DNA from 3 places in the Flectobacillus major DSM 103 genome. Region 1 is predicted to be linked to each of the others. Evidence: riboswitches for the same ligand, from Rfam matches in the RefSeq annotation. Region 1 holds a riboswitch; each other region holds the start of a gene.
What was found. Region 1 has a riboswitch for thiamine pyrophosphate ahead of FLEMA_RS0140860 (TonB-dependent receptor). Riboswitches for the same ligand answer to the same signal wherever they lie in the genome.

Region 1 (3,286 bases):
AAGGCTTTTAGTAATTATTATGTTATCCAAAACTCTAGTAGTGAATATGCTTTTAAGGCTTTATCGTATTTGCCCCAACAAACTATTTTTTGGGATGAATATATTCAGATGCCTTCTTTTGGAAAAGGTTTTAGGACAATTGCTAAGTCACAAAAAAATCTTGGCGATGATAGCTACGATACCTCACCATTTAGGTATATTGTTAGTCAGCCAGCTTTGCGATGGGCTTATTATTTGAGTATTTTAGGAATTCTGTTATTTATGATTTTTGAAGCCAAACGCCGACAGCGAGTTATTCCTATTATCGAAACGCCCAAAGATACCTCTTTGGCTTTTATCGAAACGGTTGGCCTTTTGTATTTTAACAATAAAGACCATACTAGTATTGCTCACAAAAAAATAGCTCATTTTTGGGCTTTTGTGCGTAATAAATTCTACCTAACAACCCATATTATCGACGACGACTTTAAAAATGACCTTAGTAATAAGTCGGGGGTAACTCGTCAGGCTGTAGATGAATTGATAGATTATATCACAACGATACAGCGTCAGCAACCACCTATTTCAGAAAAACAACTTGTACATCTTAATTTCTTAATTGAAACTTTTTACCACGACACAAACTATTAAATTGGCCTCATACCACCCACAACTATCATCATGAACCTTGAATCCAGAATAGACCTTAGTCAATTACATAATGCAGTAGCCAATATCCGTGCCGAAATCAGCAAAATAGTGGTTGGCCAACAGCACACTATCGACTTATTACTGACGGCTATTTTTGCCGATGGTCATGTATTGCTGGAAGGTGTACCTGGCGTTGCCAAAACCCTTACAGCCAAGCTATTGGCCAAAACTATTTCGGTTAATTTTAGTCGTATTCAATTTACCCCCGACATGATGCCGTCGGATGTGATTGGTACAGCGGTGTTCAATCCCAAAATCAGTGATTTTGAGTTTAGACAAGGCCCTATTTTTTCTAATATTATCTTGATTGATGAAATCAACCGATCGCCTGCCAAAACACAAGCGGCATTGTTTGAGGTAATGGAAGAACGACAAATTACCACGGCTGGCAATCAATACACTATGGCATTTCCTTTTTTGGTAATGGCTACCCAAAACCCTATTGAACAAGAAGGAACATACCGCCTACCAGAAGCTCAGTTAGACAGATTTATGTTTAAGGTAGTGATTGGATACCCCAATTTGTCGGAGGAAATAGCCATTCTTCAGGGGCATCATACTCGTGCAACGGCTTTTATCCAAAGCCCCGCCAACCTCATCAATCCAATATTAACAGCAGAAGAATTACGAGAATTACGAGAAAAAGTACGTCTGGTAATTGTAGAAGAAAAAACCTTAGAGTATATCGCCAAGATTATTCATGAAACCCGACATTCCAAATTCTTATATTTGGGGGCATCGCCACGAGCATCGGTAGCCTTACTAAATGCCTCAAAGGCTTTTGCGGCTATTAAAGGTCGTGATTTTGTAACACCTGAAGATATTCAAGAATTGGTGCCTTCGGTATTACGCCATCGGATTGTACTTACCCCAGAAAAAGAAATGGAAGGTGGTACAACTGAAGAGATTATCAAACAAATCGTCCAAAAAATAGAAGTACCAAGATAATCTTGTCTGAGAAAACTGGTTATATCTAAACTTTCTGCCTCAGAAAAATACAACTATACTATTTTCATCATAACTTTGTGACACAATCACAAAAAGGGGTGCCTTATAACAACGGGCTGAGATTATACCCATTGAACCTGATGCGGATAATGCCGACGAAGGGATTTTGATAATATCAAACGTTGAACTTCAACCTATGATATTACTAAATTAATCAAATTTTTACGGGTTTTATTATTGTTAAATCTGACAGGATTTGGCTCCTTTACCTGTCGTTATGTTTTCCAAAATAATGAAAAATTTAACGACTAAAATTCTTTTGCCAAAAGCTTCTTTCGGGCCTTTGCATGGAATTATTACTATTTTCTTCTTTTTTATAACCCTACTTTCGGCTTCGGCACAAGTAAGTATTTCGGGCAAAATAGCCGATTGGGATGGCAAAAAAAACCTTGCTGGTGCTACTGTTATTCTCGAAAATACCATGCGAGGTACTATTTCTGATGCTCAAGGAAATTTTGTCATCAAAAACCTCAAGAAGGGTTCGTACCAAATAAAAGTAAGCTTTATAGGCTTTGAAAAATTTAAGCAAACTATTGATTTACAAGAAAATACTAAAATAGAAGTATTGCTTCAAAAAAGTACTTTTATGGCCGATGAGGTTGTTGTAAATGCTACCAGAGCCAACGCAAAGTCGGGGGTTGCCTACAGCGATGTAAATAAAGAAGATTTACAAAAACAAAACCTTGGACAAGATATACCTCAGTTGCTCAACTTTACGCCTTCCTTGGTTACTACTTCCGATGCAGGTGCAGGTGTTGGCTACACAGGTATTCGTATTCGTGGTACAGACGCTACTCGTATCAATGTTACTATCAATGGTATTCCATTGAACGATGCAGAATCGCAAGGGGTGTATTGGGTCAATATGCCCGACTTTGCTAGCTCGGTCAACTCGATTCAGATTCAGAGGGGTGTAGGTACATCGACCAACGGAGCTGGGGCTTTTGGTGCTACTGTCAATATGTCGACCAACGAGTTTAGAAAAGATGCTTATGCCGAAGTTAATTCGTCGTATGGGTCGTTCAATACTTTGAAAAATACAATATTGGTTGGTTCGGGGCTACTCAACAACAAGTTTACGTTAGATGCTCGTTTATCAAAACTTACTTCCGATGGCTATATCGACCGTGCTTCGTCCAACCTAAAATCTTTCTATTTGTCGGGGGCTTATTTTGGCAAAAAATCGTTTGTTCGCCTCAATATATTTTCGGGAAAAGAAAAAACTTACCAAGCTTGGGAGGGTGTACCCGCTAGCTTATTAAGCACAAATCGAACATATAACTCTTATACTTACGATAACCAAACCGACAATTATCAACAAGACCACTATCAGTTATTAACATCGCATTCGCTTTCTAGCAATTGGACATTCAATTTTAACCTACATTACACGTATGGACGTGGGTATTATGAGCAGTTCAAGGAAAAAGATAAGTTCTCGAAATACGGTTTGCCCAATGTTATTATTGGTAGAGATACCATCACCAAAACCAATTTGGTACGCCAAAAATGGCTAGAAAACCATTTTTATGGTACTACATTTTCTTTTGATTATCAAGGCAACAAACGCCTTTCGGCCAATATTGGT
Region 2 (3,286 bases), 1.8 Mb from region 1:
GCCTGTGCCGTGTGTATTGGTGGTTGCGATAGCCTTACTTGTAATAATGTGTTCATGACCCGTTTTGTCGAGATATACGTCGTAAAGGGTTTCGCCAAGCAGATGTCCACCTTTTACCAAGACTGCTGATGAACCTTTGGCTAAAATAGCGGCCGCAGCTTTTTTCATTTCATCAATATTGGCAATAGGCATTTTGGCCAAAATAGTAGCTTCGTCCAAATTGGGCGTTATGAGTTTTGCTAGTGGAAATAGGTATTCTTCCAAAGCCAAAACGGTTTCATTTTCAATCAGTTTATCGCCACTGGTGGCTACCATTACAGGGTCAAAAACCACTGGCACTTCGGGGTAGTTTTTGAGAACATTAGCTATTTCAACGGCCAAATCGGCACGATGAATCATTCCTATTTTGATAGCACGTGGCCGAATATCGTCCATAACAGCCCTAATCTGCCCAGCCACAATATCGGTAGGAATACTATGGATAGCTCGTACTCCAAGGGTATTTTGAACGGTAATAGCCGTAATAGCCGACGTACCAAAACAACCCAAAGCCGAAAAGGTTTTTAAATCGGCCTGAATGCCTGCCCCTCCTCCACTGTCTGAACCTGCAATGGTTAATACTGGAATATATTTTTTCATATCAATGCTTTTTCTATCTGATTTCTGAGTGCTTCGGCAGCTAATGCAGGCTTGCTTGCCGAACAAATAGCCGATACTACCGCAAGGCAGTTGGCCCCCGCTTGTATTACACTAGTGGCATTTTGAAGATTGATAGCCCCAATAGCCACCAACGGTTTAGTAGTTAATTGTCTGATATGGCTCACTCCTTCTAGTTTCCATTCAGTAACGGTATCGTTCTTGGTTGGGGTAGCAAACACAGGACTTAAAGCTAGGTAGTCTGACAGCTCGGCATCGGGCAAAGCCAGTTGTTTTTCGTATTCAATCGAATACCCAAGAATACCAACGTCGTTCCAGCGATGCCTGATTTGATGAGGCGGCATATCATTATTACCAACATGAATCCCCTCGGCGTAGCATTGTTGGGCTACCCAAAGGTTATCATTGATAATCAAGGGTACATTGTACTGGTTGAGCATTTCTTTCAGTTGCAAAGCTTTTACTAAAAACTGCTTATCATCAAGATTTTTTTCACGAAGTTGTACCAAATCTACACCACCTTTTACGGCTTCTTCAGTTACTTTGACTAAGTCTCGGCCAAGGCAGGCTTCTTGGTTGGTCACCAAATACAAGCGATACGGAAATTCAAGCCTATTCATATTCGTCTACTTGGATATACTGTAAAAAGTCTTGTTGGGTTAATTGATACAAGGTATCTAAAAAATGAAGTTGTAAACTAGCCGGCCCTTTGGCAAGATTAGCGGCAATTTGGCCAGCCACACCCATCAAGGCCATTGCTGATACACTTGCCCAAAATTGGCCTTGGGGATTTACAGCCACAAACGCTCCTGTTAATGCTGTAGCAGTACAGCCCATTCCTGTTACTTTGGCCATTAGTGGATGCCCGTTTGACAGCTTGATGATTTTGCCTTGCCCTACAATAATATCAATTGCACCCGAAATACAGACCACACTACCAAACTCTTCGTTGAGTTGCTTGGCAGCCAATACAGCGTCGGTACTGGCATTGGTGCTATCTACGCCTTTGGTTTGGGTAGTATTTTTGTTGGCTAAGGCCAAAATCTCGGAGGCATTTCCACGTATAATACTTGGTTTTTGAACAAGAATCTGTTGCAAAACCTCGTCGCGGTACAACGTAGCTCCAGCCCCTACGGGGTCTAAAACCCAAGGTTTTCCTGATACATTGGCCTGCTCAATGGCCAGCATCATGCTTTTTACCCAGTATTCATCTAGTGTACCAATATTTATAACCAAAGCCCCCGCTATACTCACCATATCGGCCATCTCAGGATGAGCATGTGCCATAATAGGCGACGCCCCCACTGCCAATAGGGCATTAGCGGTATTATTCATCACTACATAATTGGTAATACTATGTACCAGAGGAGATTGCTGGCGAACAGCTTCGATTTGAGTCCAGATTTGCTCTTTCATTATTCCATTTTAGTTATACGATAAAATGGCCTCAGAGCTTCCCGATATAAATAGCAGAATGATTGAATACTTTTCCCTTCGCCAGCATTACCTGGGGCAGGTTCAAAGGGTATTTCTCAGTTCTTTGCAGAACACCCCTAAAGCCGTGGTAAAATTAGCTAGGAATAAGCTATAAACAAAGTTATTTTTGGCTTTGCCACTTATCCTTTTTTTGTTGAAGGAAAGGTGTCTTGTTTTAATTTTGCAAAAAATTTACTCGTTATTGTATTACAACTACCTCGTTTTTCTTAATCAATTTAAAGAATGCTTATTCCTCGTAAACTTATCGTTTTTATTGCTACCAGCCTCGATGGCTATATTGCCACCCACAACGACAACCTTGATTTCCTTTCGGTGGTTGAAAAAGAAGGAGAAGATTATGGCTATCAATCTTTTATCGAAACTGTTGATACGGTTATTTTGGGTCGAAAAACCTATAGTAAAGTGATGCAACTGGTAGATACTTTTCCACATGCCAACAAAGAGACGTATGTTATTACACGGCAATATCTTGAAAACAGACAAAACCTTACTTTTTATCAGGGAAATGTTACTGAACTAGTTCAAAAGCTAAAATCTCGGGAAGGAAAGCATATTTATTGCGATGGCGGTGCTACAATTGTTAACCTATTACTACAATCCAAAGTAGTTGATGAATTGATTATTTCGGTAATTCCTATATTACTGGGTGATGGTATTCGGCTTTTTCAGGGCAATATTCCTACTCAGGGCTTAGAATTGGTTGATACAAAGTCGTATGAAAAAGGTTTGGTTCAGCTCCATTATCGAATCCTAAATTCTTCTGTGTAAGGATAACTTCCATAATTACAATTTACTAAATACCAACATCATGTACTCATTTTTATTAGCATTACACTCCCTTGTTCGTTGGCTTGTACTTATCAGTTTGGTTATAGCTATTTTCAATGCTTTATGGGCTTGGAAGCAAGCCCGTCCTTTTCAAAAAAAGGATAATCTACTCCGTATTGTTACGCTGTCTATTGCTCATACACAAGCCACTTTAGGTTTGGTATTGTATGTAATTAGTCCTATTGTACAATATTTTTATCAAAACTTTGGCACAGCTATTCACCTGCGACAAATTCGCTTTTTTGGTATGGAGCATATCACCGTTATGCTAAGTGCTGTAGTAGTTATAACTATTGGAGCGGTC
Region 3 (3,286 bases), 670 kb from region 1:
ATTGTCACGTACCTGAGCCCCCACGTGTCCTTTGGCCAAATCGGCAGCATGAGCTGCAATTTTGTAAGTAATCACCCCATCTTTTACGTCTTTTTTGTTGGGTAGCCCCAAGTGCTCTTTGGGTGTAACATAACAAAGCATGGCACAGCCAAACCACCCAATCATAGCCGCCCCAATACCCGACGTAATATGGTCGTAGCCAGGTGCAATATCGGTGGTTAATGGCCCCAAAGTATAAAATGGAGCTTCGTCGCACGCTTTGAGTTGCTTGTCCATATTTTCCTTAATCAAGTGCATAGGCACATGCCCAGGGCCTTCTATCATTACCTGAATATCGTGCTTCCATGCAATTTTGGTAAGCTCGCCCAAAGTTTCCAACTCGCCAAATTGAGCTTCGTCGTTGGCATCGGCAATACTACCAGGGCGTAGGCCATCGCCCAACGAAAAGCTCACATCGTAGGCTTTCATAATTTCACAAATTTCTTCAAAGTGAGTATACAAAAAGTTTTCTTTGTGATGTGCCAAACACCATTTGGCCATAATACTCCCTCCTCTGGACACAATCCCTGTAACTCGCTTGGCCGTAAGTGGTACATAACGAAGTAGTACTCCAGCATGAATCGTAAAATAATCGACACCTTGTTCGGCTTGCTCAATAAGGGTATCTCTGAATAGCTCCCATGTTAGGGCTTCGGCTTTTCCTCCTACTTTTTCTAAAGCCTGATAAATGGGTACTGTACCAATAGGCACAGGCGAATTGCGAATAATCCACTCTCGTGTTTCATGGATATTTTTCCCTGTCGATAAATCCATGATGGTGTCGGCACCCCAACGGCAAGCCCAAACGGCTTTTTCTACTTCTTCTTCTATACTTGAGCTAACCGCCGAGTTACCTATATTGGCATTGATTTTTACCAAAAAGTTACGTCCAATAATCATGGGTTCGCTTTCGGGGTGGTTAATATTCGTAGGAATAATGGCTCGCCCTGCGGCTATTTCTTGTCGGACAAATTCGGGTGTAATAGCTCCCTTTGGTGTATTTGCTCCAAAGCTGTATCCTGCATGTTGATGTCCTAGTTGTTGTATTTCTTCAATTTTTTGGTTTTCACGAATGGCAATATATTCCATTTCGTGCGTAATAATTCCTTTGCGGGCATAATGTAGCTGTGTAACATTTTTGCCTTTTTGAGCACGACGTGGATTCGATAGGTAGTTAAACCGTAGCTCATCTAGCGATTGCATAGCCAAGCGTGCTTGTCCATATTCCGACGAAATACCTGTAAGCTGTTCGGTATCGTTTCTATTGATAATCCAATTTTCACGAAGTTTGGGCAATCCTTTTCTTACGTCTATCTCGATATTGCTATCGGTATAAGGCCCAGAGGTATCATAAACCGTTACAGAAGGATTTTTCGTAAAAACCCTTCCATTGATTTTGGTGTCGGTAAGGGATATTTCACGCATAGCCACTTCTATGTCATGGATTTGTCCTTTTACATAAATTTTCTTTGAGTTGGGAAACGGAGTTCTGCTAATGGCCTGTTCGCTTGGCTGACTTTCTTGGTATTTTTTCATGAAAATATTGAGGTTGAGTAAAACGAAATAAGATAGTGTCGGAAAAATGCCCTATTATTACCCACCTTGACTGGCCCTAATTATGGTAATATGGTCGTTGTGCGAAAAACGATAATTTGCCCAGGCAGTTTTGGGCAAAACCCAATCATTGACAGCAATGGCCAAACCTTTGAGATGTGTGAGTTGCTGCTCGTTTAAGAGCATTGCCACGGTAACTTCTTCTGGAAAATCTAATGCTTGATTATTGACAAAAAGGGTCATAATTGTTTAGGGTTTAAAACAACAACAGACCTCTAGGAGCAAGTGAAATAATCCTTGAATCTAAAAAAGATAGAAAAGAGTAAGCCCATCGACACAGCCATACATAACATATACCGTAAATACCCCCAGCAAAGGGTCATAAAATCTACCAGCAATATGACTTGATGAAAAACAGCTTGTGTTGAGCTTTTCTGAAAAATAACCCAGTTATTCTCAAAAAGGTAATCGGCTCTGCTTTTTCCTTCGCAACCATTACGTTGTTCAGGTTCAAAGGGTATAATCTCAGCCCGTATATTAAGGCACCCCTAAAGTCTGCGACAAACTTACTGTAGTATTCTGAAAGATAAAAGCAATTGGTATTTTTTATTATAGAATAAGCCTGTGTTATATTTTTGGGGTATCTGACGATTGCTTGCTAGGTAGCTGATTATTATCATGGAACACCCCCCCAGAATACCTGTATCTTTGGGTAATCATTCAAAATATCCCTGCGTATGAAAGCTTTAATTTATAGTACCAAAGAATTTGAAAAATCGTATTTGTTAGATGCCAATCAACAAAAACATGATTTAACGGTAACCAGCAAACCGCTCAATCTTGATACTGCTAGTATGGCCAAAGGATACGATGCTGTGGTACTATTTACCAATGACGATGCTTCTGGTGATGTACTTCGCAAATTACATCAAGTGGGTGTCCAATACGTAGCCACACGTTCGGTAGGTATCGACCACATTGACTTAAAGGTAGCCAGTGAATTAGGTATCAGAATTGCCAATGTTCCACATTATTCGCCCAATTCAGTAGCCGAACATACGGTGGCATTAATGCTGGCGTTGAACAGGAAATTAATTATAGCCAACGCCAAATCGCACGCTTATCAGTTTGAACTAAGTAGTTTGATTGGCTTTGATATGTACCAAAAAACAGTAGGTATTATTGGCTTGGGTACTATTGGTGGCGTTGTAGCTGATATTCTGAAAGGCTTTGGCTGTAAATTATTGGTGTACGACAACTATGTGAAAAACTACCGTACATCGACCGAGCAAATGAAATTTGTAGAATTGGACGAACTTCTGGCGGCTTCCGATATTATTACATTACATGCCCCACTTACCGACGAAACCAAGCATTTGATTAGCAAGCCTCAGCTTGAACTGATGAAAAAAAATGTAATGCTTATCAACACTAGCCGTGGAGGGCTACTCAATACGGTTGATGTATTAGAAGCCTTACGAGACAGGAAAATCGGCTACTTAGGACTCGATGTTTATGAAAATGAGCGAGGTATTTTCTTCAAAAACCATTTTCCAACTGAAGGGAAGGACAAACTCTTAACCGATTTGATGAACTTTAATAATGTACTTGTTACAGGGCATCAGGCATTTTTGACCAACGAGGCTCTCACCAATATAGCAGACAAAACTATTCAAAACCTAAACGAATGGGA

Region 2: another riboswitch for thiamine pyrophosphate. It lies ahead of thiM (hydroxyethylthiazole kinase); the one in region 1 lies ahead of FLEMA_RS0140860 (TonB-dependent receptor).
Region 3: another riboswitch for thiamine pyrophosphate. It lies ahead of thiS (sulfur carrier protein ThiS); the one in region 1 lies ahead of FLEMA_RS0140860 (TonB-dependent receptor).

The regions. Positions count from the first base shown of each region.
Region 1 covers NZ_KE386491.1:3,998,053-4,001,338, reverse strand. Annotated here, with positions in the region: gene FLEMA_RS72065 (DUF4350 domain-containing protein) at 1-630, shown strand, start outside; gene FLEMA_RS0140875 (AAA family ATPase) at 658-1,638, shown strand; TPP riboswitch at 1,723-1,819, shown strand; gene FLEMA_RS0140860 (TonB-dependent receptor) at 1,931-3,286, shown strand, end outside.
Region 2 covers NZ_KE386491.1:2,243,672-2,246,957, forward strand. Annotated here, with positions in the region: gene thiD (bifunctional hydroxymethylpyrimidine kinase/phosphomethylpyrimidine kinase) at 1-639, opposite strand, end outside; gene thiE (thiamine phosphate synthase) at 636-1,277, opposite strand; gene thiM (hydroxyethylthiazole kinase) at 1,270-2,073, opposite strand; TPP riboswitch at 2,130-2,222, opposite strand; gene FLEMA_RS0112225 (dihydrofolate reductase family protein) at 2,377-2,922, shown strand; gene FLEMA_RS68360 (hypothetical protein) at 2,963-3,286, shown strand, end outside.
Region 3 covers NZ_KE386491.1:4,668,712-4,671,997, reverse strand. Annotated here, with positions in the region: gene thiC (phosphomethylpyrimidine synthase ThiC) at 1-1,575, opposite strand, end outside; gene thiS (sulfur carrier protein ThiS) at 1,633-1,836, opposite strand; TPP riboswitch at 2,058-2,153, opposite strand; gene FLEMA_RS73925 (2-hydroxyacid dehydrogenase) at 2,331-3,286, shown strand, end outside.